3 regions of the Nonomuraea mesophila genome follow, and region 1 is predicted to be linked to each of the others. Evidence: predicted binding sites of a transcription regulator. Region 1 holds the regulator's gene; each other region holds the start of a gene.

Region 1 (9,930 bases):
GGGCGGGACGGTGGCACGGTGCCGTGGGAGCCGCGACTCGTGCGGGGTGGCGGGACGAGGCGCAAATGGGATCTTCCTCTGTTATTCGACCGGGACCCCAACCTCTTGCCGGAATTACCGCTGGCGACGGGCTGTGTACGCGTATTGTCTCCCCGTCGATCCTCACTGCGCGTGGCATCGGCGATGAGTGTGAGTTGTTTGACGTCTTCGCTGGTCGTGTCCATGTTCGTGGGTGTTCGCATGGATGACCTCCTGCCATGCGGCCCGGGAGAAAAGGCCAAATAAGATCAGCAAATCGAACACGATGTCGATCGAACTCCCGTACGATGTTGTACACCACGCACGCGACTTTTTCGAGGAAGACTCGAACAATTGTTTGAAGATGATCTTCAACAGAGATACGGTCGCTGTGTGCGACAACGGGACCACGGACTGGGAGGTTCGCCGGTGAGGCGGGCCGCCAGGCGAGGAGGAAGAGCATGACCGAGCGGGATGACGCAAACGGGGTCAGCGACCTCGCGGTGCGACGGCGAGATTCGCTGGGCCTTACGCCGAGGCAGCGCAAGATCCTCGAAGTGATCCGCGACTCGGTGCAACAGCGCGGATATCCGCCCTCCATGCGTGAGATCGGCGAGGCGGTGCAGCTGACCAGCACCTCCAGCGTGTCTCACCAGTTGACGGCGTTGCAGCGCAAGGGCTACCTGAGGCGTGACCCGCATCGCCCTCGCGCGCTTGAGGTGCGGCTGCCTGGTGAGCCCGTGATGTGGGTCGACCCCGACGCGGCCCCCGACGTCGAGTCCACGGTGAGCCGTCCCACGGCCGCCTACGTGCCGCTCGTCGGCCGCATCGCCGCCGGTGGTCCGATCCTTGCCGAGGAAAGCGTCGAAGACGTCTTCGCCCTGCCCAAGCAGCTGGTCGGCGAGGGCACCCTCTTCCTCCTCCAGGTCACCGGTGACTCGATGATCGAGGCGGCCATCGCCGACGGAGACTGGGTCGTCGTCCGCCAGCAGCCGGTGGCGGAGAGCGGCGACATCGTGGCCGCGATGATCGAGGGCGAGGCGACCGTCAAGACCTTCAAGCGCAAGGACGGTCACGTCTGGCTCGTCCCCCACAACCCCAACTACGAGCCCATTCCCGGCGACGAAGCCAGTGTCCTGGGCAAGGTCGTGGCGGTCCTCCGGCGGCTGTAGCCCGAAGAGGTGACCAGGGCGCGCGTCCGATCGCACGCGCCGCGATGACGGCGCGCGCCACAACTGCCACGGGGTACGACACCGCACATCGCCCCCCGGGGCTGTCGCCATGCCATCAGCCGTGCCCGCAGACGAGTGCGCAGCCCACCCACATCCGCGGTCCTCGACACCGGGCACCTCGCGTAGGCGCCCACGCACATCTCGCGTCCGGTGGGTGTCCGTGCGCACCTCGTACGCGCGATCGGTGGGCGGGTGTGGTCGGTACGCGAGGCCGATAACGACACACCCCCGCACAGACTGGGATCGGCCGTCAGCGGGTGGCGTACAAAGCGTGTGCGGACGTGATCGCTTCGCCGGCGAAGCCGAGTACGTCTTTCCGGCGTTCGAACGGTGAGCCGTAGAGCGACTGCCGCGGGGCGCCGAAATGGTCGCCCAGTCCCGAGGCCAGGCTGCCGAGCGTCGGTGCGGCGCTGTCCTCCTCGCGTACGCGCAGCGCCTCGTTCACCACGCGGTGCCAGCACTCGGGGAACGCCTCCAGCGCATACCTCCCGGCCTCCGTCTTGGAGGTGATGTCACCGGTCGCCAGCGTGTAGTGCAGCCGGGCGAGGCCTGTGACGATCCACAGTGTGCCGTAGCCGCCCAGGCTGATCAGGCCCCACGGCGTGGTCAGGTGGGAGGCCCGGCTCACCAGGCGCCGCCAGTAGCGGTCGAGGTTGTCGTCGGTCCAGGAAGCCAGCGCGTCAGGATCGTTCCAGATGTCGAACTCGTCCGGCTTGGGCCCGCGGCAGGTCAGCCCGTGCTCGGCGAGCGTGTGCCAGGTGACCGGGGTGAGCTCGCCCCGGCGATTGAGCCGGCCGTGCTGCGCCTGCGGCCGGGTGCCCAGGTCGTGCGGGCCGCGGCGCAGGTCGTCCCAGGTGAGGTACACCCCGTCGAAGGGGTGGGCGCCGAGGCGGGTGTGGATGCGCTCCAGCACGTCCTCCGGCGGCGCGGCGGCTGTGACGGCGATGAAGTCCACGTCGCTCGTGCCAGGCCGGTAGTCGCCCAGGGCGGCCGAGCCCTCCAGATAAAGCCCCTCCACCAAGCCGGGCGCCTCCGTGTCGGCGATCGACAGGTAGGTCTCGACAATGGCATCGACCTTCGAGTGGGGCATCATGGCCGCCCAGCCTGCCACAACCGGCGGCAGCACCTCATCAACATTCGAGAATCCTAAAATGGCCGGGTGGATTACGCATATACCCCCGAAGGGCTCAAAATCACTCACGATGGTCTGAAATGGGCAGCGGTAGAACCGGGCGTGATCCCCGCCTGGATCGCCGACATGGATCTCCCCACCGCACCCGAGGTGGTCGAGGCGCTGCGGCGGCGGGCGGACGGCGACCTCGGCTACCCGGCCTGGCTGACCGATCCCTGCGCGGGGCCGCTGGCGGAGGCGTTCGCCGAGCGCATGACGCGCAAGTACGGCTGGGCGGCCGACCCCGCGCTCGTACGCTCCTTCAACGACCTCAACCAGGCACTCCAGGTGCTCCTCCACATCTGCACCGCGCCCGGCGACGGCGTCGCGGTGCACACCCCCGCCTACCACCCGTTCCTGTCGACGCTGGACGTCATGGAGCGCCCGCTCCACCCCATCCAGCTTGAGCCCGACGGCGACTCGTGGCGTTTCGAGGTGCCCGACCTGACCGGCTGCCGGGTGCTCCTCCTGGTCAACCCGCACAACCCGACCGGCAGGGCCTTCAGCCGCGACGAACTGACGGAGCTGGCCGAGCACGCCGAGCGCCACGACCTGCTGGTCCTCGCCGACGAGATCCACGCCGACCTCGTGTACGAGCCCCACCGCCACATCCCGTTCGCCACGATCCTCCCCGAGCGCACCGTCACCCTCACGTCCGCGACGAAGGCGTTCAACCTGGGCGGCATCCGCTGCTCGGTCGCCCACCTCGGCCACCCGGAAGTCCGCAAGGCTCTGGAGTCGCAGCCACCCTTCGTGTACGGCTCCGCGAACCTGTTCGGCGTCGAGGCCACCGTCGCGGCATGGCGGCACGGGGACGCCTGGCTGGAACGCACCCTCGACCTGCTCGACCGCAACCGCCGCACGATCGCCGCCCGCCTGCCCGGCACGTTCGGCTACCGGGTGCCGGAGGCGACGTACCTGGCCTGGTTGCGCGTCGGCAGGCCCGGCCTGGCCGAGGTCTTCGAGCGCGAGGCGAGGGTGCGGCTGAACGACGGCGCGGACTTCGGCCCCGGCGGCGCCGGCCACGTACGTCTCAACTTCGCCACCACCGAACCCATCCTCGACGAGATCCTCGGCCGCCTGACCGGAGCCCATCCCGCCGGCTGACCCCGGACAGGGACACCCGCTCGGAGGCCCGGGCCCGCCCGGCCTCCGCCCGCGGGGCCGGCGGGCCCGGAGAGAACCTCCGGACGTGAACCGGTCAGGCCCCCGGGACCCCGGACGTCAGGCGTCGGTCAGGTCGCGCAGCACGTCGGGTCTGTTGGTGATGATCCCGTCCACCTGGTAGGACATCATCCGGCGCATGTCGTCGGGATCGTCCACCGTGTACGTGAGGACCTCCATGCCGAGCCCGTGCACACGCCGTACGTACGAGGACGTGAGCGTGGTGTACGGCGGGTTGATCTGGTCGGCGAACTCGGCCAGTGACGGCAGCTCGGCGGTCGCCGGCGTGCCGAGCAGCCCGATCGGCACGTCGGGCATGAGCCGGTGGAACCTGCGCATCGACTCCCAGTCGAACGACTGCACGACCAGCCGCCCGGGTGACAACCACTGGGCGTTGCGCCGCAGCTCGGCGGCGATGCGGGCCTCGATGCCGGGATACAGGCCGGGGGACTTGACCTCCAGGAGGAGACCCATGCCCGAGCCGCTCATCGTGCGCAGGGCCTCGCCGAGGGTGGGCACCGGTTCGCCCGCGTGCTCCCCGGAGAACCACGAGCCGGCGTCGAGCTTGCGGATCTGGGCGAGGGTGAGGTCGCCGACGTTCCACGGCGACCGGCCGGGGAAGACCTCCTCGGCGTCGGTGGTGCGGGTCAGGGTGGTGTCGTGCATGAGCACGAGCTGGTGGTCCCTGGTCTCCTGGACGTCCAGCTCGAACATGTCGGCCCGCAGGTCGCCGGCGAGCTCGAAGGCGGTGATCGTGTTCTCGGGGGCGTACGCGGAGGCGCCTCGATGGGCGACGTTGACGACCGGCCGGCCGGCGGCCGCGGTGGCGGTGCCGGTGAGCGCGGTCAGGACGGAGAGGGTGGTCGCGATGATGAGGGCGAGTCGTCTGGACATGGGTCTCCACTTCTGGGGAGAGGCCTACGACTCGACGGTCACAAGATCGCATGACGGGCAGTTGAGTGCAGAGTAGCGCCGCGGTGCCCTGATGGTGAGCATCCGACACGCGGACCTGATGCAGGGTCGACGTTCATGACCCTTTAACCTGAAATGTGCATTATCGCGGGGCGTTGGCCGTTCTTCTGTCGGCTTGGTTCATGGCGCAGTTCGACTTCTTCGTCGTGAACGTGGCCGCCCCTTCTCTCGAACACGACCTGCGCGCCGGGCCCGCGGCCCTGGAACTGATCGTGGCCGGCTACGCCTTCACGTACGCGGCAGGGATGATCACCGGCGGGCGGCTCGGCGACCGCTACGGTTACCGGCGCGTGTTCGTCTGGGGGGTGGCCGCCTTCACGGTGGCGTCGGTGCTGGGCGGGATCGCGCAGAGCCCGGCGCAGCTCGTCGCCGCCCGCCTGCTCCAGGGCCTCGCGGGCGCCGCCATGGTGCCGCAGGTGCTGGCCACGATCTCCGCCGTCTATCCGCCGGGGGAGCGGGCGCGCGCCATCGGCTGGTACGGCGCGACCGGCGGCCTCGGCTCGATCGCCGGCCAGGTGCTGGGCGGCCTGCTGCTGACGGCCGACGTGCTGGGGCTCGGCTGGCGGGCGGTCTTCCTCATCAACCTGCCGGTCGGCCTGGTCGTCGTCCCGCTGGCCTGGCGGCTGCTGCCGGAGGTGGAGACGGCCCGCCGCGCCAAGCTCGACGTGCCGGGCGCGGCGGGGCTGGCGGCCGGGGTGGGGCTGCTGCTGGTGCCGCTGGGCCTCGGCCACAGCCTCGGCTGGCCCGTCTGGACGTGGGCGTGCATGGGGGCGAGCGTCCCCGTGTTCGTGCTGACCTGGAGCTGGTTGCGGGCGCTCGGGGCGCGGGGCGGGCAGCCGGTGCTCGACCTGGCGCTGCTCAGGGTGCACTCCTACCTGGCAGGCGTCGGGTCGATCGTCGCGTTCATGGCGTACTTCGCCTCGTTCATGTTCACGCTGACGCTGCTGCTCCAGATCGGGCTGGGGCTCACGGCGTTCCAGGCGGGGATGGTGTTCGCGCCGATGGGGGCGATGTTCACCATCACCTCGCTGCTCGGGGCCCGGCTGGTCAGGAGACACGGGCTGATCGTTGTCATCATGGGCGGCGTGGTCGTCGTGTTCGGGCTGGGCCTGCTCCTGGCGGGGGTGGGTCTGGGGCTGCCGTACGTGCTCGTCGCGCTCATGCTGGTCGGCGCCGGCAACGGCCTGGTGTTGCCGCAGCTCATCGGGGCCGCGCTGGTCGAGGTCGAGCCGCACCAGGCCGGCATCGGGTCGGGGGTCCTGAGCACCGCCCAGCAGTTCGCGGGCGCGGGCGGCGTCGCCGTGATCGGCGCGGTCTTCTTCGCCGTCGCGCGGGGCGGGGGCGAGATGGCGGCCATGCGCTGGTCGGCGGCCGTGGACCTGGTGCTCGTCCTCGTCGTGATCGTGTCGGTGGCCTACAACCGGCGCCGCGCTATCCGGCGGGCCTGGCCAGAGCGGTCCCGTACAGCTGCGACACCCTGAGCCTGATCACCAGCCGCCGGTCGTCCACCACCTGGCGCAGGAAGGCGGTGGCGTCGTCGACGTGGTGCTGCATGGCCAGCAGTTCGAGGCCCACCTCGTCGCCCGGCTCGGTGCTCACCGGCGACACCTCCGCCTGGCCCTCGGCCACGGCGTAGGACGTGAAGTCGTCGTCGGCCACGTAGAGGGCGCCGCGCGGGTCCTTGTGCAGCTGCCTGACCTTGGGCCGGTCGGCCATGGTGGGGATCCGTACGACGCGCTGCTGGGGATCCCACGTGTACCGGACGGTGGCCATGTGGGGGTGGCCGCTGTCCTTGTTGGTGGCCAGCGCACCGAAGCGCTGCCCGCTCAGCAGCCGGGACAGCTCGCCGTCGCTCAGCGAGCGGGGCGGCGGGCCCGCATCGGGCGCGTACTCCTGTGACATGCACCATCCCGTACGTACCGCAGACACCGACATAAAGAGATACGTCAGCCTATCCCCAGTTCCCTGCTGAACGTCTGCGCATCCGAGATCACCCAGTACTCGGCGAACCTGTCGCCCTCGGCCCGCAGGATGTCGTGCCCGCCGAAGGCCACCCGCGTCCCCTCGGGGACGGTCGCGCCGGGCAGGCCGCCCCGGTAGGAGCCGTTGAAGGTCCACCTGGCCGCCACGAGGTCGCCGTGGGGGATCGGGCCGACGTCCAGGGTGACCCGGACGTCGTCGAAGGGGGCGTACCCCTGCTTGAGCACCTCGACCAGCTCGCCGGGACCCGAGACTTCCATGCCGGGCCAGTGGCCGGCGAAGCCGGGGGTGACGAGCTCGTGGGCGAGCTCGAAGTCGCCGTTCCACATCTCGAGCAGCCACCGTCGGTAAAGAGCGGAGATCGTCATTCGGGCACCCTACCCGCCCGCCTGTAAGTTACAGCTCATGAAACTTGCTATCACCAGCGGATATGTCGTGCCGGTCGACGGAGATCCCATCGACGGCGGCACCGTGCTCATCGAGGATGGGAAGATCACCGCGGTCGGCCGTGACGTGGCCGTGCCGGAGGGCACTTCCGTCGTCGACGCGGGCGGCGGCTGGGTCCTGCCCGGCTTCGTCGAGGCCCACGGCCACCTCGGCGTGTACGAGGAGGCGGAGGGCTGGGCCGGCCAGGACACCAACGAGATGACCGACCCCAACGGCGCCCGCCTGCGTGCCCTCGACGCCATCAACCCCGCCGACCTGGGCTTCGCCGACGCGCTCTCGGGCGGCGTGACCACGGCGGTGATCAAGCCGGGCTCCGGGAACCCCATCGGCGGGCAGACGGTCGCCGTCAAGTGCTGGGGCAGAAGCGTGGACGAGATGCTGGTCAAGGAGCCGGTGAGCGTCAAGAGCGCACTCGGCGAGAACCCCAAGCGCGTCTACGGCGACCAGAAGAAGCTGCCCTCCACCCGGCAGGGCGTGGCCGCGGTGATCCGCGACGCGTTCATGAAGGCGCAGGACTACCGGGCCAGGCGGGCGGCGGCCGAGGCGGAGGGCAAGCCGTTCGACCGCGACGGCACCCTGGAGATCCTCGTCCGCGTGCTCGACGGCGAGCTGCCCTGGTGCCAGCACACGCACCGGGCCGACGACATCGCCACGGCGCTCCGGCTGTCGGCGGAGTTCGGCTACCGGGTCGTCATCAACCACGGCACCGAAGGCCACCTGCTGGCCGACACCCTGGCCGCCAGGAACGTTCCGGTCATCATCGGCCCGCTGTTCACCAGCCGGTCGAAGGTCGAGCTGCGCCAGCGCTCGCTGCGCAACCCCGGCATCCTGGCGCGGGCGGGCGTGGAGCTGGCCATCACCACCGACCACCCCGTCGTGCCCATTCATTTCCTCGTGCACCAGGCCACGCTGGCGGTCAAGGAGGGCATGGACCCGGCCGAGGCGCTGCGGTCGATCACGCTGAACCCGGCCAGGATCATGGGGATCGACGACCGGGTGGGCTCCCTGCGCCCCGGATTGGACGGCGACGTGGTCATCTGGTCGGGCGACCCGCTGGACGTCATGAGCCGGGCGCAGAGGGTGTTCGTCTCCGGCCGGGAAGTGTACGCGTACACCGACGGCGAGCCCGTCGTGACCGACCCCTATTACCGCGAATCAAGTGACCGTTAAGCACCTGTAGATGCGTGGCCCGCATAGTGGACGGACCGAACGGGAAGGCAGAGACCACGATGACAGCTCCCCCCAAGAGCGCGCTCTCCCAGCGCCCCAGCAAAGCCCTGCTGATCGGCCTGGTCGTCTCTGGCGTGCTGGCGCTGCTCGTGCTGGCGGTCATGCTCGTGTCCGGCGGTCCCGCGGGCTTCGGCCTGGCCGCGCTGCTGGCGGTGGCGCCGCTGCCGGTGCTGCTCGCCGCGGTGCTCTCTCTCGACCGGCTGGAGCCCGAGCCGAAGCTCAACCTGGCGTTCGCGTTCGCGTGGGGCGCGGGGCTGGCGGTCGTGCTGGGCATCGCGCTGACGGTCCTGGGGCAGGAGCTGTTCGTACGAGCCGGGTTCGGCGCCGCGGTCGTCGACGACGTGGGAGCCATCGTGCTCGCCCCCGTGATCGAGGAGGCGCTCAAGGGTTCGGCGCTGCTCCTGCTCCTGCGCAGGCGCAGGGAGATCGACGGCCTGACCGACGGCATCGTGTACGCCTCCATGGCCGGCCTCGGCTTCGCCGCCGTGGAGAACGTCGGCTACTACCTGCTCGCCTTCGGGGAGGAGGGCGTCGGCGGCGCGGTGCAGCTGTTCGTGGTACGAGGGCTGATCGACCCGCTCGGTCACCCGATCTACACCTCGTTGATCGGCGTGGGGGTCGCGTACGCGCTCACCCGGCGCACGGCGGGACGCTACGCCGCGATCCCGCTGGGCTACCTGGGCGCCGTCTTCCTCCATGGCCTCTGGAACGGTGCCGCCACCACGGGCTCGCTGGCCTGGCTCGGCCTGGCCTACCTGGTGATCATGGTGGCGCTGCTCGCGCTGATCGCCGTGACCGTCGCCGAGCGGCGTCACCTCGTCGCCAAGATGGGCGCCTACCTGCCCGGCTACTGGCAGACAGGACTGGTCACCGAGGCCGACGTCGCCATGCTCAGCACGTTGCCCGGCCGTAAGGCGGCACGCAGGTGGGCCAGGAGGGCCGGGCTCGGCCGCGCCATGAGCGACTACCAGCAGGCGGCGACCGAGCTGACCATGCTGCACCTGCGGGCCGAGCGGCAGGGCATGGACCCCGCCAGGTTCGCGGCCGAGCGTGATGCGTACCTGGCGGCGATGGCGCACGCCCGGCGCTGGTAGGCGGGTGCGGTGTGGCCCGGGAGGTCGGTAACTCTGGCAGTCACGCCAGCGTACGAGTCGGTCACTGTGGGTACGAGACCTCATCCGGCAAGGCGAGGAAAGGACCGGACATGATCCCTGGCTGCGGCAACTGCAACTGCAACGACGTGATGTACGAGGGCAAGCCGTCCCACTGGACCCTGTTGCGCGTCGAGTAACCGGCACCGCGCCGGGGTCGCCCGCAGCTCACCGCGGCCGGCCCCGGCCCAGAAATGCCCGGCCGAGTCTCCGCACTGCGGGGAAGGTCACAGAATTCTCGGCCCGATTCCCTGACAAAATGGGGAAAACCCCCGAAGGGAGATCGCATGAGCTGGGCGGAGATCGGGTCCGAGGATGAACTGCGCGAGCTTCTCGGCGAGGTGATGCCGAGGGCCGTGACCAAGGAGCGCGTACGCCTCCACCAGCGTGACCGCGACTGGCTGGCGGCCTCGCCGTTCTGCCTGATCGCCACGTCGGACGACCAGGGCTCCTGCGACGTCTCGCCCAAGGGCGACCCCGCCGGGTTCGTGCACGTCATCGACGACACCACGATCGCCCTCCCGGACCGCCCGGGCAATCGCCGGGCGGACGGATTCCGCAACAT
Region 2 (9,930 bases), on a different contig from region 1:
GCGGAGCCGAGCGTCACCGTCTCCACGGTCACCTGGTGGAAACCCTCGCCCGGCGGAATCGTGATGCCCGCGGCGTCGAAGGTGGTGCGGGGCGCGGTGAAGCCGATGTCGCCGCCGCCCGTGTCGACGAAGAACACCATCCGGTCCAGGCCGTTCACGGTGCCGTGGGACAGCAGGTAGTGATCGCCCAGGAACCACATGGGGGCGCTGTGCCGCGCCCGGATGCGGGCGCGCGTGTTCTGCCGCAGCACCAGCGCCTGGTCCGGGTAGTCGATGGTGGACAGGAACCGCGACAGGACGCTCGTGCCGATCGCCCCCTGGGTGGTCCTCCCGTCGGGCGCGGTGATCCGGATCGTGTCGGGGATCGTGTGGACCGGCAGGTCGCCGATGCCGAGTTCGCCCATCGCCAGGCGGTCCACGCGCCCTTGGTACGCCTTGTGCTCGCCGTAGACGGTCTTGCCGGTCGTGTGGCCGTACATCGGGATGCCGAGCCGGTCGGCGTAGTCCTGGTTGAGCGCGAACAGCGCGCCCGTGTCGAGGAAGAACAGCTCGGGCGGCGCGCCGTTCACGGACGCCTCGACCATCGGCAGGGGGTCGGACGCCGCGAACGGGATCCGGGCGGTCTCGGGGCCGGAGATCGTGTACGGCCTGCGCCCCGCGAAGCTCCTCAGCTGCTCCGGGGTGGCGGTCGGGGCGTCCGCCTTGACCCTGGGGAGGAGGTCGGCCAGTTCGGCGTACGCGTCGGCGCGCCACAGGGCGTTGGCCAGGTTGCTCAACGAGCGCGTGTGCCCGGGATCGAGCCGCAGCACCCGCTTCAGCAGCCGTTCGGCCGCGGGCAGGCGGTTGGCCAGCAGCGCGATGTAGGCGTGCTGGGCGAGCGCGGCCACGTGGTCGGGATCGCGGGAGAGGATCTGCCTGTATGAGGCGTCGGCGGCGTCGAAGTCGCCCGCATCGAAGAGCTCGCCGGCCTTGTCCATGAGGTCCATGAGTCGTTCCTTTCGTGGTGGTCGCACGCCTGGGGCGGTGGCCAGGGGACCACCGTCCGCGGCCCCCACCGCGCCGGCGATCGCGAGAGAGGCCGCGCCGGCCTTTGCCAGGAACGCCCGGCGCGTGTCCGTCGCCTTGCCGTCCATCGGGTTCCACCTTTCAGATACTGATTGGTATTCGGATACCGCTTAGTATTCATATACCCTTGGGAATGTCAACGGAAGGCGGTCATGGCGGTGGCGGAACGGCTCACCCGGCAGGAGCAGCGGGAGCGCAATCGGCTCAAGCTGCTGGAGGCGGCGGAGAAGGTGTTCGCCGAGCGCGGCATTCAGGGCGCCTCCATCGACGAGGTCGCCGCCGAAGCGGGCCTCACCAAGGGCGCCGTCTACTCCAACTTCGCCTCCAAGGAGGAGCTGCTGATCGAGGTCATGCGGCACCGCCTCGGCGGGGAGGCGCGGGCTCAGGCGGACCGCCTGCTCCACTCCGGGCGCGACTCCGAAGCGTTGGTGGAGGAGTTCGGCCGCTACTGGGCCGAACGGGTGCGCGGGGGCGACCAGGAGGCGTTCGCCCAGATGACCGTGGAGCTCATGATCCACGCGACCAGGAACCCGGCCGTGCGCGAACAGCTCGTCGACCTGGTGTTCCCGACCGCCGGCGAAGGCCGGCACCCGCTGTCGCCGCCGGGCAGCGCGCTGGCCGGGCTCCCTTACGCGCAGGCCGACGCCATACTGAAGTCCCTCGACATCGGCATGCGCCTGCTCGTCCTGCTGGCCCCGGAGCGCTGTCCCCCGGAGCTGTTCGCGACGGCCCTCCGCCTTCTCACCGCACCGAAACCCGACCACACCTGATCGAGTACGGCCGACCGCGCCGCCGCTTCTCCGCGTCCCCGAAAGAAAGGAGGGCCGACAGGGGTGGACCGGCAGGGGTGGACCGACAGTCCAGTCCCGCAGTCCAGGCCGGCAGGGGTGACCGGCAGGGGCGAACAGCAGAGGCGACCAGCATGGGCGACCCGGAGAAGCAGCGCAACGGGGACCATTCACCAGGGGAGCACTGCCCGCCCAGTCGGTCCGGCCTGTCGGTCTGGCTGTCGGTCTGGCCTGTCGGTCTGGCCTGGTGGGTGGCTTGGTGGGCGGCTTGGGGGTGCCGGAGACCAGGCGTCGGCGGGACGTTCTGGCGTACCGTGGGTCACCTGCGCTGATCGGCTTCAGGGCGGGCGCGGATCGTGGCGTGTTCCTGCTGTGCTCGAACAGCCGTTCGGCTACGATGGGAGAACGCCGAGCCACGTCTTCCCCGGCAGTCCCAGAAAATGTCGGTGGCAGGCCGTAGCTTTCACTCGACTGACCGGACCACGACCCTCACAGGGGGAGCTCCATGGCTATCAACGACCGCGAGAAGGCCCTCGAGACCGCGCTCGCTCAGATCGAGCGGCAGTTCGGCAAGGGTTCAGTGATGCGCCTGGGCGACGACGCCCGAGCCCCCATCGAGGTGGTCCCCACCGGGTCGATCTCCCTTGACGTGGCTCTCGGCATCGGCGGCCTGCCGCGCGGCCGCATCGTCGAGATCTACGGCCCCGAGTCGTCGGGCAAGACGACCATCGCCCTGCACGCGGTGGCCAACGCCCAGCGGGCCGGCGGCATCGCGGCGTTCGTCGACGCCGAGCACGCCCTCGACCCGGAATACGCCAAGAAGCTCGGGGTCGACACCGACGCCCTGCTGGTCTCGCAGCCCGACACCGGCGAGCAGGCGCTCGAGATCGCCGACATGCTCATCAGGTCCGGCGCCGTCGACATCATCGTCATCGACTCGGTGGCCGCGCTCGTGCCCAAGGCCGAGATCGAGGGAGAGATGGGCGACAGCCACGTCGGCCTCCAGGCCCGCCTCATGTCCCAGGCGCTGCGTAAGATCGCCGGCGCCCTGAGCACCACCGGCACCACCGCGATCTTCATCAACCAGCTCCGCGAGAAGATCGGCGTCATGTTCGGCTGCATGTCGTACGGCACGCGGGTCACGCTCGCCGACGGCACACAGGAGAAAATCGGCAAGATCGTCAATCAGAAGATGGACGTCGAGGTTCTCTCCTACGACCCGGAGACCGACAAGCTCGTTCCCCGCCGCATCGTCAACTGGTTCGACAACGGCAACGCCGAGCGCTTCCTGCAGTTCACTGTGGCCAAGTCGGGTGGAAACGGAAAGGCCCAGTTCGCTGCGACGGAGAACCACCAGATCCGCACTCCGGGCGGCTGGCGTGACGCTGGTGAGCTGATCGCGGGAGATCGCGTCATGCTCACGGAGACCCACCGCCTGAGCGACAAGCAGTGGCAGGTCATCCTGGGGTCGCTGATGGGCGATGGAAGCCTGTCGCCCAATCGTCGCGGTCGCACCGGCGTTCGCTTCCGCATGGGGCACAGCGCCAAGCAGGAGGACTATCTGTCCTGGAAGTGCTCGATGCTCGGCAACATTCCCCACAGCCGCAGCACTAATGCCAAGGGTGCGGGCTTCGCCGACTTCACTCCTCTGCCCGAGCTCGATGAGCTGCGCCAGGTGGTCTATCTCGGTGGCGGCAAGAAGCACATCACCTCGGAATACCTCAAGGCGCTGACGCCTCTGGCTCTGGCGGTGTGGTATATGGACGATGGCTCGTTCGCGCTTCGTTCGAAGGGGCTGCAGCAGCGCACCGAAGGCGGTTCCGGTCGCATCGAGATCTGCGTTGAGGCGATGAGCCAGGGCTCCCAGGAGCGTCTGCGCGACTACCTGTGTGACACCTATGGCCTCAACGTGCAGGTTCAGCATCGCGGGGCCCGAGGCGTGGCCGTCCTGCAGTTCGACACGGCGTCGTCGGCCACGTTCCAGAAGCTGGTGGCGCCCTACGTCCACCCCTCTATGGCCTACAAGCTCCTGCCTCGCTACCGCGGCCAGTTCGCGGTGGAGGCGGAGTTCGCCGACCCGGAGCCGCGGCTTGTGCCCTCACGGATCCTCGACATTCGCATCAAGCCGAAGACCCGCTCGATGAGGAAGTTCGACCTCGAGATCGAGGGGACGCACAACTACTTCGTCGACGGTGTCATGGTCCACAACAGCCCCGAGACGACGACGGGTGGTAAGGCGCTCAAGTTCTACGCCTCGGTCCGGATGGACATCCGCCGCATCGAGACGCTCAAGGACGGCACGGAGGCGGTCGGCAACCGCACCAGGGTCAAGGTTGTCAAGAACAAGATGGCCCCGCCCTTCCGGGTCGCCGACTTCGACATCCTCTACGGCGTGGGCATCTCCCGCGAGGGCGGCCTCATCGACATGGGCGTGGAGCACGGCTTCGTACGCAAGTCCGGCGCCTGGTACACGTACGAAGGCGACCAGCTCGGTCAGGGCAAGGAGAACGCGCGCAACTTCCTGCGCAACCACCCCGACATGGCCAACGAGATCGAGAAGAAGATCAAGGACAAGTTGGGCGTCGGCCCGCGCCTCGACACCCCCGCCGAGGCCGCGGCAGCCGCTCCGGCCCCTGCGGCTGCTCCTTCCGGCCGGGGCTCCAAGTCCACCCCCAAGCCGGGTGACGTCTGAGCCTCGGTTCTATGAGTAACCCCGACCGGCCGCAGGCGTCCCAGCCGCACAACCGGGGCGCCTGGCCCACCACCTCGCCGCAGGGCCGCGACCGTGCTCTTTCGTCGGCGGACGGCTGGCCGTCCCTTGACGAGTGGCGCAACCGCCCGCGCACCTCCGACCCCGAGTCCGGCGACGTCACGGGTTCCGGCAGCCCCGCGGAAGACCCCGGCATGCCCGGCTCCCCGCCTCAGGCGCCGGGCCGCTCCCGCCTGGCCGACGAGGGTCCGGCGCGTGACGGTGAGCGTGTTCTGGACGCCCATGCCGAGCCGGGGCCGGACACAACCGGCCCTCCACCACCGCAGTCCGGCGGCTCTGGTGCGGGTGACGGCGGACCGACGGCTGCTGCAGCTGTGGGCGATGACGGCGATCTGGCCGGTCTTGCGGCTCGGGGCGATGACGGCAGTCCGGCGGATGCTGCGACTCGGGGCGATGACGGCGATCCGGTCGGTTCTGCGGCTCGGGGCGATGACGGCGATCCGGCGGATGTTGCGGCTCCTGGCCATGGGGGCGGATGGCATTCCGAGGTGCTGGCCGGGAGCAGTTGGTTCGCTGACGACCAAGCGGACGGTGACAAGAAGAGGTCGGGCCGGGGGCGCCGATCCAGCAAGGCGGGCAGGCGCGGTGGCAAGAGGGCGACAGGATGGCTGCCTGAGGGCCCGGACGCTGGGAGCCCGGCCGGCGCCGCTCCGGCGGCCGATCCGGAGTCGGTGGCCCGGGCCATCTGCCTGCGCCTGCTCACCATGGCCCCCAAGACACGAGCCCAGCTCGCTGAGGCCCTGCGCAAGCGGGAAGTGCCGGACGACGCAGCCGAAGCGGTGCTCAGCCGGTTCTCGGAGCTGGGGCTGATCAACGACGAGGCGTTCGCCGCGGCCTGGGTCGACTCCAGGCACCACGGTCGCGGCCTGGCCAAGCGAGCCCTGGCCGCCGAACTGCGCCATCGCGGCGTCGACACCGACACGGTCAATGAAGCCGTCGACCGCCTCGACCCCGACCAGGAGGCGGAGACCGCCCGGCGACTGGTGGAACGCAAGCTGGCCGCGACCCGTTCCCTCGACCCACGCGCCCGCACCCGCCGACTGGCCGGCATGCTCGCCCGCAAGGGTTACTCCTCGGGCCTCGCCTTCCGCGTCATCCGGGAGGCCCTGGAGCAGGAGGGCATCGACATGGAGGAAGACTTCCCCTGACAGGTTCCCGCCGAGCCGCGACGGTCCGGCAAGATCTTGTTTGGACAGGGCGTGCCGACCGCCCGAACCCCTTCGACGTAACCCAACCTGTCCGCGCACGCTCCCGGGCAGCCCGTGCCTTGCAAATCCCCGCATTCCCGCTGGTCGTGCTCGATCTGTCTGCGCAGGCATCGGCAGGTGGACGTGTCTGGTGGTTGTGCTCTTGGGTCGCGTGTGAGTGGGCGGTTTCGATGGTCGTGCCCCCGGTCCTGTCTGAGCGGGTTGGTTGCGGTGGTCGACCCCCGTCCCGTCCGAACCGGCGTCTTCCGGTGGCCGTGTGCCCACTCCTTCGGACACGCGCCTTCTCGGGAGGCCAGGCTCCACGGGCATGCCCCTTTCGGGAGGCCCCGTCCTGGCGCCTCTTCGTGTGCGAGGCCCATGACCGGAAATCCTCTTGGGGCAGGGCCTGGCTGGGTATTTCGGCGAATGTGGTGGTAATGACTGATCTTGTGGTGGGTGTGGCGATGCGAGCCCGTAAGACACGCTTGAAGACGCGTTTGCTTGCTCGTGACCTGTTCGACGCATAACCTCGACGGCAGTGAGGAGTTACTCCGCGCAGTGCGGATTGCCATACCGGTGAACGACGGACGAGCGAGCTTGGGCGATCGAGGCAGGCGAGGTGTCGGGTTTTCGGGCCGACGCCCGTTCCGCCTTGGCTGGGTGTCGACCGGGCTGTCCGTGGCGTGCTTGTGACCCCTCCCGTTTTGTGGCCGCGTTATGAGGTGTTGACGACGCGAGGAGGGCGGGGCGCACATGGGGCCGCTGGTCGTGGTGCTGATGGTGGCGGTGCTCGTGCTCGCGTTCGGGATGATCGTCGCGCTGCTCGTCGTCATACGCCGTACGTCCGGCCCTTCGCCACGTGGCGGCAAGCCGAGCCCCGAGCAGGTGCAGGCGGTGCACGAGGAGCTGGAGCAGGCTCGTGAGGAGGCGCGGGAGATCCGCCACAAGGCGGAGACCGACGCCGAGGAGATTCTGCGCAGGTCGGAGAGTGCCGCCGAGAGCGCGGCCCAGATGCGGCGCGAGGTGGAAGAGGAGAGCCGGATCCTCAAGTCCGAGCTCAAGGAGCTACGGGCTGATCTGGAGCGCAGGGAGGCCAGGCTGGCCGAGCGCGAGCAGCGCCTGGACGAAGAGGCCAGACGGCAGTCCGAACGTGACAGGAAGCTGGCCGAGACCGAGGTGGAGCTGGCCGACCGGCGTGAGGAACTGCTCCAGCTGGAGCAGGAGCGGCAGGTCGTCCTGGAGCGGGTCGCCGGGTTGACGGGCGCCCAGGCCAAGGCGGAGCTGGTCAGGGAGATCGAGAACCAGGCCAAGCGCGAGGCCGCGCTGATCGTCAGGGAGATCGAGGGCGCCGCCCGCAAGGAGGGCGAGAAGCGGGCCACCAAGATCGTGACGCTGGCCGTGCAGCGGGTGGCGGCGGAGCAGACGGCGGAGTCGGTCGTCAGCGTGCTGCACCTGCCGGGCGACGAGATGAAGGGCCGCATCATCGGACGCGAGGGGCGTAACATCCGCGCGTTCGAGTCCACCACCGGGGTCAACCTGATCATCGACGACACGCCCGAGGCGGTGTTGTTGTCGTGCTTCGACCCGGTGCGGAGGGAGACCGCCAGGCTGACGCTGGAGAAGCTGGTGCTGGACGGCCGCATCCACCCGCAGCGCATCGAGGAGGCCCACGACCGCAGCCGCCAGGAGGTCCAGGACCTGTGCGCGCGGGCCGGCGAGGACGCCCTGGTCGAGCTGGGCATCACCGACATGCATCCCGAGCTGACGCTGCTGCTCGGGCAGTTGCGCTACCGCACCTCCTACGGCCAGAACGTCCTGAAGCATCTGATCGAGTCCGCTCACATCGCCGGCATCATGGCCGCCGAGCTGAAGATGAACCAGCGGCTGATGAAGCGCTGCGCCCTGCTCCACGACATCGGCAAGGCGCTCACGCACGAGGTGGAGGGCAGTCACGCGCTGATCGGCGCGGAGATCGCCCGCCGCTACGGCGAGGAGGAGGACGTGGTGCACGCCATCGAGGCGCACCACAACGAGGTCGAGGTCCGCACCGTCGAGGCGGTGCTCACGCAGGCCGCCGACGCGATCAGCGGCAGCCGTCCCGGTGCCCGCCGTGAGTCTCTGGAGGCGTACGTCAAGCGGCTGGAGCGGCTGGAGGAGATCGCGCAGTCGTACGAAGGCGTGGAGAAGGTCTTCGCCATGCAGGCCGGCCGGGAGATCCGCGTCATGGTCAAGCCCGACGCGGTCGACGACATCCAGGCGCAGGTGATCGCCCGTGACGTGGCCAAACAGGTGGAGGAGGAGCTGACCTACCCGGGGCAGATCCGCATCTCCGTCGTCCGCGAGTCGAGGGCCACCGAGTTCGCCCGTTAGGCGAAGAGCTGCTGGTAGAAGGCGAGTTCGGCGGCGAGGGCCGCGGCCCGCGTCTCGGCGCGGCGGAAGCCGTGCGACTCTCCGTCGAAGGCGAGATAGGTGCACGGGACGCCGCGTTCGGCGAGCGCGTCGGCGAAGGCGGCCGACTGCTGGGGCGGCACCACGGGATCGTCGAGCCCCTGCAGGAGCAGCATGGGGCAGGACACGCCGTCCACCAGGCCGAGCGGTTCGCGGGCGGCGTAGACGTGCGGGTCTTCCGGCCCCACCAGCCACTCGACGTAGTGGGACTCGAAGTCGTGGGTGTGCTGGGCGAGCGGCCCGAGCGCGCTGACGCCGTAGTAGGAGACGCCGCCCGCGAACACGTCGGACCGGCAGCAGGCGGCCAGCACGGTCCAGCCGCCGGCGCTGCCGCCGCGTACGGCGATCTTGGCGGGGTCGGCCAGCCCTTCGCCGGCCAGCCACTGTGCGGCGGCGATCGTGTCGGCGACGTCGAGCCGGCCCCACTGGCCTTTGAGCCGCTCGCGGTAGCGCCTGCCGTAGCCGGTGGAGCCGCCGTAGTTGACGTCGAGCACGCCGATGCCGCGCGAGGTCAGGAACGCCTTCTCCAGGTCGAGAGCGCTGTCGGCGTGGGCCGTCGGGCCGCCGTGCACGAAGATCACGTATGGTGGGGCGCCGGTGGTGGCCGGGCCGTGCGGCGGATAGAGGAACGCGGGGGCCGGCGTCTCGACCGCCCGGGGAAGCGGGAGGTAGGAGGGGTCGGGCAGGCGCGCGTCGTGCCGGCCGAGCGCCGCGGACGTGCCGGTCTCCGCGTCCACCTGGAGGACCGACCGGGGAAGGGTGGCGGAATAGCCGACGCCTATCACCGACGTCCCTTCGGCCGCCAGCGCCGCGTCCCAGCCGGAGCAGGGCACGTCGAGGTCGGTGAGCGTGCCCGAACCGGGATCGAGCACGCCCAGCCGCAGGTCGCCGCGCCCGTGCAGGACCGCGAGCCGTCCGTCGCCGAGCACGGTGTAGGGCCGCCCGCCGAGCTGCCACGGCGGCGTCGCGAACTCCTCCTCGGCGGGATGCAGCGCCCGCGCGTCGCCGCCCCGCAGATCGCTCTCGTAGAGGTTCCACCAACCCGAGGAGTCGGAGATCAGGTAGAGGTGGGCGTCGTCCTTCCAGGACGGGGCGAGCACGGATTCGGCCGGACCGCCCCGCACGGTCCACTCCTCGCCGCTGGAGAGGTGGACGACGCGGAGCCGGCTGCCGTCCCAGGGCATGTGCGGGTGGTTCCAGCACACGTACGCCAGATGCCGCCCGTCGGGGGAGACGGCGGGAGAGGCGTAGAAGTCGCAGCCCGTGACCCAGGTGCGGGGGTCGCCGCCGGCCAGCGGGACGGACACGATGGCCCGGGTGATCCTGCCGTCGTCGCCGTGCCGCTCGCGTACGGCCCACACCTGGCCGTCGTGCACGGACAGGTCGGCGTAGCGGCCGTCGCCGGCGAGGGGTTTCGGCCGGCCGTCATCGCCGAGGAGGTAGAGGCGCTGGTCGTCCAGGTTGGCGAAGACCACCTCGCCGCCGGAGGTCACGGTGTAGGGCCTGCCGCCGTACTCGTGCACCCGGGTGCGCGCGCTCCACGGGGCCCGCAGCAGCTCGCGGTGGGTGCCGTCGGGGGAGCGGCACACGATCGTGGTGCGTCCGCCCTCGTCGGGGCGGTCCTCGGTCCACCACACCCGGCCACCCAGGACCGTGGGCCAGCTCGGACGCA
Region 3 (9,930 bases), on a different contig from region 1:
CCAGATTGGCGATCACCGCCAGCTTCACCGACCCGAACAGCGCGCCCACCGCGGCGGACGCCTCGATCAGGCTCAGCTCGTCGGAGTAGGCCTCGTGCAGCGCCCGCGCCACCTCGAGCTGGGTGTCGAACAGCACCATCAGCGCCCGAGCCTGCAGCGTCGGCTCCGTCAGGATGAGCCGCAGCCGCAGCTCGGCGTCCTCGAAGGTGAGCTCCTCCTGCGCGCTCGACCAGGCGAGTGAGCTGTCGACGATACGGAGCAGCAGGTCGGCGGGTGTCATCCCGGGCTCCCTGCGCAGCAACGACAGCACCAGTTCCATGCGCTCGTCCGTGTCGTAGAAGACCACGTCCTCCTTGCTCGCGAAGTAGCTGAAGAACGTGCGCGTCGACACGTCGGCCCCCGCGGCGATCTCCGCCAGCGTGGTCTCCTCGAAGCCCTTCTCGCCGAACAACCGAATCGCGGACTCGATCAGCGCCCGGCGTGTGCGCCTCTTCTTGCGCTCCCGCAACCCCACCATGCCGGAACTCTACTGCATGCCATTACGATTTTCACTGGTTGCAATTTTGCATTCAATGAGGTTTTCTGGACATGTCGCTCGGAAAGGAGCAAAGACATGTCCGACCTCACCCTGCCCATGACGAGGCAGCGCCCGTTCGACCCGCCGGACGAGGTCGCGGAGCTGCGGCAGCGGGCTCCGATGCACCGCCTGACGTACGCCGACGGCCATGTCGGCTGGCTGGTGACCGGCCACGCGGAGGCCCGCGCCGTACTGGCCCACCCGGGCTTCAGCAATGCGCCGGAGAAGAAGCACCCGCCGATCGCCTCCATGGTCGACCTGGTCGAGGAGCGCAGCAAGGGGATGCCGCGGGGCTTCTTCCTGCCTACGGACCCGCCCGAGCACACGCGCTACCGCAAGCTGCTGACCGGTCAGTTCACCGTGCGCAGGATGAAGGCGCTGGAGCCGAGGATCCACGAGATCACGAACGCCTGCCTGGATGAGATGGAGGCCGCCGGCGGGCCCGTGGACCTCGTCGAGGCGTTCGCGCTGCCGATCCCGTCGCTGGTCATCTGCGAGCTGCTCGGGGTTCCGTACGAGGACCGCGGCCAGTTCCAGGAGGACTCCAAGATCCTGGTCAACCTGGAGACCAAGGCCGACAACGTGACGGCGGCGCTGGGCCGGATCGCGGCCTATCTGCACGGGCTCATCCAGCGCAAGCACGAGAAGCCGGCCGACGACCTGCTGAGCGGGCTCACCGAGGGCGGGGAGCTCGACGACGAGGAACTGACGGGGGTCGCGCTGCTGCTGCTGATCGCCGGGCACGAGACGACCGCCAACATGCTGGGGCTGGGGACGTACGCGCTGCTCACCAACCCCGACCAGCTCGCCGCCATGCGCGACGACCCGTCGGTGGTGGACAACGGCGTCGAGGAACTGCTGCGCTACCTGTCCATCATCCACCTCGGCCCCTTCAGGGTCGCGACGGAGGACGTCGAGATCGCGGGCAACCTCATCAAGGAGGGGGAGGCGGTCGGCTTGCACCTGCCTGTCGCCAACCGCGACCCGTCGCGCTACCCCGGCGGCGACCGCCTCGACCTCACCCGGCCGGCCGGGGGCCACATGAGCTTCGGCCACGGCATCCACCAGTGCCTCGGCCAGCAGCTCGCCCGGGCGGAGATGCGCATCGCCTACCCTGCGCTGCTGCGGCGCCTGCCTGGCCTACGCTTGGCGGTAACGCCCGAGGAGGTGCCGATGCGCTCGGACATGACCATCTATGGAGTGCACCGCCTCCCTGTCACTTGGTAGGTCATCATGAAGATCAAGGCAGATACCACGGTGTGCATCGGTGCCGGCATGTGCGCGCTGACGTTGCCGGAGGTGTTCGACCAGAGCGAGGACGAGGGCACGGTGGTGCTGTTGCGTGAGACGGCGCCCGAAGGCCAGGAGGAGGCCGTGCGCCGTGCCGTGACCCTCTGCCCGTCAGGGGCGATCTCCGCCTCTTGACGGGCGTCTGACAGCCTCCTGGCCGCCTCGGCGCCCTTTCCACGGCCCTGAGCCGCCGCCGCGTGCCCATCTGCGGCGGCGGCGGTCTCTCGTGCGCGAGCCTTTTCTGACGAGGTCCTTCCGCGAGCCCTTGCCGCAAGCCCTCCACGGGTCCTACGTGAGCCCTTCCGTGAGCCCTTCCGTGAGCCCTTCCGTGAGCCCTTCCGTGAGCCCTTCCGCGGGTCCTCCCGGGAGGTCCTTCCCGCGGGTGCTTCCAGTGGGCCCTTCTGTGTGGCCCTTCTGTGTGGCCCTTCTGTGCGGGTACTTCCGTATGAATCCTTCTGTGTGGGCTCTTGTGCGGGTCCGGCGCCACGCGGCCCTTTTCGTCCATGGTCATCGAACCTGTGTTCGTGGATTCGGTTGACACCGAACGTGATCGAAATTATGTTCGATCCAGTGACGGTGAGGCTCGCGGCTCGGCGTCACCTGGGCCTGGTCGCGGGTGGTTCGCTTCCCCAAGCGATCCCCGCGGCCAGGCTCCACGGGCGAAGGGCACGTCCTCGTCGTCGGCGGAGACGAACGGGCGTGTCCTGGCCGGACGGGGAGAGGGGAAGCTCCTCGTCCGGCCGGCCCGGCGGAAATGTCGGTGGCATCTGCGAATATTGACTCCACCGGCGGAACGCCGGCCGCCTGCCCACGACTCCGAAGGAGGCGCGCACAATGGCACCACGGCCTAGAGAAACGCCCGGGCCCCGGCTGTCGGCTGCGGTTCGGGCACACCTGACCGATTCACGTTCCTGCCTGGCGGAGGCGAGCGGCGCCCGCACCCCGGCATCCCGCTATGTGGCCGCCCACCTCGCCGCCCTCAGGGCCGCGGCGGCGATCCTGGCCGCCCGTCCACAACCCATGGAGGGCCGCAGGCGCCGTCTGCGCAGCGCGTGGGAGTTGCTCCCCGAGGCCGAGCCCCACCTGGCCGAGTGGGCCGCCTACTTCGCGGCCAGCGCCGCCAAGCGGGCCGCCGCCGAGGCCGGCATGGTCCGCAAGATCAGCGCGGCCGACGCCGACGAGATCATGGCCGAGGCGGAGACCTTCGTCTGCACCATCGAAGACCTGCTCGGCCTCCCCGGCCAGCCGCAGCTTCCCGCGGACGTCCCGCTGGCAGGCTGATCCCTCACCCGGGCTCCGGCCTCCCGGTCGCGCCGTCGACCGGTCTCTCAATGCTGCACCGGACTGTTCGCGCCCGAGCCCTGTCCGGCGACGTGGCGGAGTTCCGCACGCCCGCGCAACCTCCACCGGCTTCTTCCGCGCCGCCGTGGTCTCTGCCGGTTGTTCCGTGCCCATGCGACTTCTGCCGGTTCTTCGGCGCGGCGCGATCTCTGCCGGGTTCTCCGGCTTCTTCGCCCAGGGCCTCACCGCCGGGACTTCTCTGGGTGGTTCCAGCCGGCCCTGAGGGGCGTGGGCTCGGCTTTCCTGCCGTACGGCTCGGCTGTTCGACATACGGGTCGACCGAGGTTCCCGCTGCCTCAAGGCTGGTCGCCCAGGCGGCTGCCGCGTCCCGTGCCGGAATTGTTACGCGTGTTGCGGCACGTCCCGGTCAGTGGCGAGGTCGCCCAGGGCGGCACTGCCGTTGCGGGCCGGGTGCGGCCAGGTGGAGCGGTGGGGTCCGGGGGAAGGCCGATGGGCTCGCCGGAAAGCGGCGAGCCCACATGCCTCGGACGGGTGGCCTCGAAACGAGCAATCCCGGAGGAGCCGGCCTCAGAACGACTCGACGGCCCGGCGAGCCTCGGCGTCGAGAACGCCCCAGCTGATGAGCTCCTCGGTCAGCTCACTGGGCGACTTGTCGTAGATCACGGCCAGGGAGCGCAGATCCTCCTGGCGGATCGACAACACCTTGCCGTTGTAGTCGCCGCGCTGGCTCTGGATCGTCGCGGCGTAACGGGCCAGCGCGCCCGCCTTCTCCTTCGGCAGAGTCGCCAGGCGCTCCAGATCGATCACAAGCTTGGGTGTCGGCCCGAGCGGGCTGGGGGCGGCGCCGCCCGGCAGCAACTCGGAGACGGGCACCCCGTAGAAGTCGGCAAGTTCGGCAAGTTTCTGTACGGTCACAGCCCGGTCGCCGCGCTCATAAGAGCCCACGACTACGGCTTTCCACCTGCCACGCGACTTCTCTTCGACTCCATGCAGGGACAGGCCCTGCTGGGTGCGGATGGCGCGGAGTCGTGCACCCAGCGACTTTGCGTACTCAGACGGCATCGTGTGGCCCCCCGGCTCTCGTATGTATCGCTCTCAGTAGATTGTGCTCCCTTGCGGCGTATGGCCCGGCCACCGGGGGGTCTGGTGCCATGCTCGGCACCATCGGTAGCCACGGCCGGGGTTTACCCCGGTAACGCCGCGCAGTGCGGTTACGCACAGTGACGGTAAAGGGGTGGACGCCCCAGGTCAAGCTGATTGGAAAAAAGATGCCGAATCCGGTCCGTTAGGAATCGCCACAAGCGTCCCTGATGTCACAGTAATGTCCGTACTTCGTCATAGTTTGACGAGGGAGCGTGCCCACTCACGTCTGGCGAGTGAGCACCATGACAGGACATGTCGCGGCCTTGACGATCTTTATGGACGTGTCGCCGAGGAAGACCCGTCTGAGTGGCCCGGTGGCGCTGGAAGCGCATATGATCATCTCGCCGGCGAGCCACGAGGCAGCGCCGAGCGCCTGGGCCACACTCCGGCCCTCCAGCACCTCGGCCTCCACGGACAACCTCCGCCGGTGCCCCCGTGCGGCCGTCCGCAGGTCGGCCGCGGCCTGGTCGCGCAGGCGTACGAGCATCTCCTCCTCGACCCGCGCCCGCCTGCCGCTGCTGACCACCAGCGTGACCAGCCGCAGGGCCACGCCGAGCCGCGCGGCCGCCCTGGCCGCGTCCTTGACCGCCGCGTCGCCGCCGGGGCCGCGCCGGTAGGCGACGGTGAGGCGCTCGAAGGCCGCGGGAGGTTGTTCGCCGTATCCGCGGGGAGCGAGCAGGACGGGAACGGAGGAGGAGTGCAGCAACTGGTCGGCCGTGCTGCCCAGGGTGATGCGGCCCCTGCGGCCGCGCGGGGCCGAGCCGATCACCACGACGTCCGCGCCGCGCTTACGGGCCAGCTCCACCAGGCCGCGCCCGCTGCCCCTGTGCGTGTGCTTGACGTACTCGGCGTCCTCTCCCGCCAGCCCGCGGGCCTGCGCGAGCGCCGCGGACGCCTGCTCGGCGAGGTAGGCGCGCCAGGCGGTCTCCTCCGCCCTGGCGGGTCCTGGCGGCGACCAGACGGGCGGCAGCACGGTCGCCACCGTCAGGCGCCCGCCCGCCTGCTCCTTGAGCAGGACGGCCAGCGCGAGCCCGTCCCTGCCACGCGACCCGGGCGTGTATCCGGCCAGCACGTTCTCCAGCTTCATTCAGCCCACCTCGGCATTCAGCCGCGAATGGCGATAGCCGTACAGGAAGTAGCAGGCCAGGCCCACCAGCATCCACAGCGCGAACGCCAGCCAGGTGACCCCCGCGAGCCCCGCCATGACGAGCAGGCAGAAGATCGCGCCGAGCACCGGCGTGACGGGGAAGAACGGCACGCGGAAGCTGCGCGGTATCCCGGGGCTGCGATAGCGGAGCACGAGCACGCCGACGTTCACGATGGCGAAGGCGAACAGCGTGCCGATGCTGGTCGCCTCCGCGAGCTGCCCCAGCGGTATGAGCCCGGCCAGCACCGAGATGAACAGGGCGACGATGAAGGTGTTGGCGACGGGAACCTGGCGGCGCGGGTCGACCTTCTGGAACACGCGCGGGATGAGCCCGTCGCGCGACATCGCGAACAGGATGCGGGTCTGGCCGTACATGACGGTGATCACGACGCTGGCGATGGCGATGACCGCGCCGAAGGAGACGATCAGGCCGGGCCAGGTGGCGCCCATGGCCAGGTCGGCGATGTAGGCCAGGCTGGCCTCGGTGCTTTCGGGGTCGAACTCCGTCCACGGCATCGCGCCGACGGCGGCCAGGGCGACGAGCACGTAGACGAGCGTGACGATACCCAGGGAGAGGACGATGGCGAGGGGCAGGTCACGCTTGGGGTTCTTGGCCTCCTCGCCGGCGGTCGAGGCGGCGTCGAAGCCGATGTAGGAGAAGAACACCTGGGAGGCTGCGGCGGTGATGCCGGCCACCCCCATCGGGGCGAGGGGCGCGAGGTTGCCCGACCTGAACGCGGTGAACGCCACCGCGCAGAAGAACAGCAGAACAGCGATCTTGATCAGTACGAACACCGCGTTGGCCCTGGCGCTCTCCGACGCCCCGTGGAGCAGCAGCCAGGTGGCCAGCAGGACGATGAGGATCGCGGTGACGTTGACCACGCCGCCGTCCTGGCCGGGGGAGCGGGTGATGGCATCGGGCAGGGTGAAGCCGGCCAGCGACCGCAGGAACGAGTTCAGATATTCGCCCCAGCCCACGGACACCGCCGCCACGGAGACGGCGTACTCCAGCATCAGGCACCAGCCGCAGACCCAGGCCACCAGCTCGCCCAGCGTCGCGTACGCGTACGAGTAGGACGAGCCGGACACCGGGATCGTCCCGGCCAGCTCGGCGTACGACAGGGCGGAGAGCAGCGCGGTGAAGGCCGCCAGCAGGAACGACAGCACCACCGCCGGCCCCGCCTTGGGCACCGCCTGCCCGAGGATCACGAAGATGCCGGTGCCCAGCGTGGCTCCCACGCTGAACAGCGTGAGCTGCCAGAGCGACATCGTGCGCCGCAGCTCACCGCCCTCGCCCCGTCCACCCTCGGCAATGATGCGTTCGGTCGGCTTGGTACGCAAGAGCCGTTGGGCCAGTGCCATCCGACACCCCCTACAGCGTGCTCGTCAGCGGCCACCTGCCGTTGGGTGTGACGATCGTGCCCGCTGAGCCGTCGAGTATGCGTTCGGCCTGGTCAAGCTTCCCGATGGCGGCCATGTCGCCGGTGTTCTCGACGAAGCGGCACACGGCGTCGACCTTCGGCCCCATCGACCCGGCGGGGAACTCCATGGTCCGCAGCTCGTGCGGCGTGGTGTGGGCGATCTCCGTCTCCTGCGGCGTGCCGAAGCCGCGCATCACGCGGGGCACGTCGGTGAGGATCAGGAACGCGTCGCATTCGAGCGACTCGGCCAGCAGCGCGGCGGTGAGGTCCTTGTCCACGACCGCCTCGACGCCGATCAGCCGGCCGGACTCGTCGCGGACGACGGGGATGCCGCCGCCGCCCGCGCAGATGACGACCACGCCCTCGCGGATCATCTTGCGGATCAGCCGGGTCTCGACGATGCGCCGCGGCGTGGGGGAGGGCACGACCCGCCGCCAGTGCGGGCCGTCCTGCGCGACGGTCCAGCCGTACTCGGCGGCCAGCTTCTCGGCCTCCTCCTGGTCGTAGACCCGGCCGACGAACTTGGCCGGCTGCTCGAAGGCGGGGTCGACGGCCGTCACCAGCGTCTGCGTGACCATGGAGAGGACCTGCCGGCCCGGCAGCGCGTTCTGCAGGTTCTGCTGCATCCAGTAGCCGATCATGCCCTGCGTCTGCGCGACGAGCGTGTCGAGCGGGTACGGCCTGCTCAGGTCGGGGTCCGCGCTGCTCTCCACCGCCAGCATGCCGACCTGCGGGCCGTTCCCGTGGGTGATGACGAGTTCGTGCTCGACGGCCAGCCGGGCGAGCGTCTTGACGGCCGTGCGCACGTTGGCGAGCTGGACGTCGGCGTCGGCCTTCTGGCCGCGTTCCAGTACGGCGTTGCCGCCCAGAGCGACGATGACCCGCATCTCGTCCTCCTAGACCGCGTCCCGCTCGAGCGGGCAGCTCATGCAGCGGGGCCCGCCCCGGCCCCGGCCGAGCTCACTGCCCCTGATGGTGATCACTTCGATGCCGTTGTCGCGCAGGAAGTTGTTGGTGGTGGTGTTGCGCTCGTAGGCGACGACCACGCCGGGCTCCAGCGCCAGCCCGTTGCAGCCGTCGTCCCACTGCTCCCGCTCGGCGGCGTACACGTCCTGGGTGGGGGTCAGCACCTTGATGTCGTCCAGGTCGAGGGCGCGGGCGATGGCCCGGTGCATGTCCTCCGGCGGGTGGTCGGTGACCTTCAGCTCCTTGGGGGTGTCGCCGGGCTCGATCGTGTACGAGCGCAGCATCCCGAGCCCCGCGTACTTGCTGAACACCCCCACGTCCAGCATCGTCATCACCGTGTCGAGGTGCATGACCGCCCGCGCCTTCGGCATGTCGAGCGCCACGATGCTGCGCGCCGAGCCGGCTCTGAACAGCCGCTGCGCCAGCATCTCGACCGCCTGCGGCCGGGTGCGCTCGCTGATCCCGATCAGCACCGCGCCGTTGCCGATCACGAGGACGTCGCCGCCTTCGAGGGTGGCGGGCGCCACCGCCTGGCCGGGCATCCAGCAGTGGTAGCCGCCCCGGCCGGGCCGGTCGAAGCCGCCGGCGAACGTCGGGTGGAACATGTAGACGGCCTCCATGTTGACCGTCTCGCGCATGCGGGCCTTCTTGCGCATGGCGTTGATCGACACGCCGTCGTAGATCCAGCAGGACGTGTCGCGGGTGAACAGGTGGTTGGGCAGCGGCGGCAGGATGAAGCCGTCGCCGGGCGTGGTGTGGAAGGTGACCGACTTGGGTGCGCAGCCCATGGCGATCAGCTCGTCCTTGGTGATGCCGCCCGTCAGGTAGAGCTGCAGCGTGGCGGCGTCCATGCCGTCGAGGGTGTTGCGGATGTCGTCGATGGCGGCCGGGCCGAGCCAGCGTTCGTCGATGACCGCGTCGAGGATGTGCTTGCGCGCCTCGGGGATGTCGACGGTCTCGCGCAGCAGGTCGGCCAGCTCGTACACCTTGATGCCGCGGCCGGTGAGCACCTGCCGGAACTCCTCGTGCTCCTCCATCGCGCGCTGGACCCACAGCACGTCGTCGAAGAGGAACGCGTCCTTGGTGGTGGGGGTCAGCCTCTTGAGCGCCAGGTCGGGCTTGTGGAGGAGGACCTGGCGCAGCCGCCCGACCTCCGAATCGACATGAAAGGTCATCTTCGCTCTATCCCCCCCAAAAGCCGGACATGAACGGTCGTCCGTCAAGCCCTCCCAGACCTGCCCGCGCGGAAACGCGCCACACGGCGGAAGGCGGGAGATCTACCCGATCTCGAGGCGGGCGTGGGGCGCACGAACCCGGGAATGCCGGTCACCCCCTGTAGGGGAGCCGTCGCGGCGTTCCGGAAGGGTGCTCGCGTTGTGGCTGGTAGCCCCTGGTACTGTGTCTCCCGACCAACACCCTTTAAGACCCGTCCCGTGAGGCGGGAAAGGTGGTGAGATTCGTCATGTCCGATTCCCGTGCCGTGCTGGAGGCCCCCGACATCCACCGGGCGCTGACCAGGATCGCGCACGAAATCCTCGAACGGACCAAAGGCGCCGACGATGTCGTCCTCCTCGGCATCCCGACCCGCGGCGCGACGCTGGCCCGCCGGCTCGGCGACCGCGTCGAGCAGTTCGAAGGCGTCAAGATCCCCGTCGGCTCGATCGACATCACGATGTACCGCGACGACCTGCGGCTCAAGCCCGCCCGGCCGCTCGGCCACACCGAGCTGCCGCCCGACGGCATCGACGGCAAGGTCGTGGTCCTCGTCGACGACGTGCTCTACTCCGGCCGCACCGTGCGGGCCGCGCTCGACGCGCTCAACGACCTCGGCAGGCCCACCGCCGTGCAGCTCGCCACGCTGGTCGACCGCGGCCACCGCGAGCTGCCCATCCGCGCCGACTACGTCGGCAAGAACCTGCCGACCGCCAAGAGCGAGAAGGTCAAGGTCTACCTGCAGGAGACCGACGGGCGCGACGCCGTCGTGCTGATGAAGGGAGGCGCCAGGTGAAAGGGCATCTGATCTCCGCCGGTGACCTCACCAAGGACGACGCGCTGCTCATCCTCGACACCGCCGAGGAACTGGC

The links. Region 1 encodes LexA, which represses DNA repair genes until DNA is damaged. Its sites were predicted from a motif close to TCGAACANNTGTTCGA; they were not measured.
Region 2: a site for LexA is predicted at 2,230-2,245, ahead of recA (intein-containing recombinase RecA). Genes of this name have one in related genera too.
Region 3: a site for LexA is predicted at 2,418-2,433, ahead of E1295_RS22785 (SAV_6107 family HEPN domain-containing protein). Genes of this name have one in related genera too.

What each region holds. Positions count from the first base shown of each region.
Region 1 covers NZ_SMLD01000103.1:24,005-33,934, reverse strand. The annotation lists gene lexA (transcriptional repressor LexA) at 480-1,190, shown strand; gene E1295_RS31050 (nucleotidyltransferase domain-containing protein) at 1,501-2,343, opposite strand; gene E1295_RS31045 (MalY/PatB family protein) at 2,509-3,528, shown strand; gene E1295_RS31040 (glycerophosphodiester phosphodiesterase) at 3,646-4,479, opposite strand; gene E1295_RS31035 (MFS transporter) at 4,680-6,038, shown strand; gene E1295_RS31030 (pyridoxamine 5'-phosphate oxidase family protein) at 5,989-6,459, opposite strand; gene E1295_RS31025 (ester cyclase) at 6,504-6,905, opposite strand; gene E1295_RS31020 (amidohydrolase) at 6,943-8,154, shown strand; gene E1295_RS31015 (PrsW family intramembrane metalloprotease) at 8,214-9,308, shown strand; gene E1295_RS31010 (pyridoxamine 5'-phosphate oxidase family protein) at 9,653-9,930, shown strand, end outside.
Region 2 covers NZ_SMLD01000032.1:6,298-16,227, reverse strand. The annotation lists gene E1295_RS14885 (retropepsin-like aspartic protease) at 1-1,133, opposite strand, end outside; gene E1295_RS14880 (TetR/AcrR family transcriptional regulator) at 1,218-1,835, shown strand; gene recA (intein-containing recombinase RecA) at 2,359-4,545, shown strand; gene recX (recombination regulator RecX) at 4,557-5,771, shown strand; gene rny (ribonuclease Y) at 6,564-8,180, shown strand; gene E1295_RS14860 (S9 family peptidase) at 8,177-9,930, opposite strand, start outside.
Region 3 covers NZ_SMLD01000060.1:11,208-21,137, forward strand. The annotation lists gene E1295_RS22770 (TetR/AcrR family transcriptional regulator) at 1-517, opposite strand, end outside; gene E1295_RS22775 (cytochrome P450) at 614-1,804, shown strand; gene E1295_RS22780 (ferredoxin) at 1,811-2,002, shown strand; gene E1295_RS22785 (SAV_6107 family HEPN domain-containing protein) at 2,702-3,148, shown strand; gene bldD (transcriptional regulator BldD) at 3,737-4,231, opposite strand; gene E1295_RS22795 (universal stress protein) at 4,533-5,399, opposite strand; gene E1295_RS22800 (amino acid permease) at 5,400-6,821, opposite strand; gene arcC (carbamate kinase) at 6,832-7,767, opposite strand; gene E1295_RS22810 (arginine deiminase) at 7,777-9,021, opposite strand; gene pyrR (bifunctional pyr operon transcriptional regulator/uracil phosphoribosyltransferase PyrR) at 9,309-9,854, shown strand; gene E1295_RS22820 (aspartate carbamoyltransferase catalytic subunit) at 9,851-9,930, shown strand, end outside.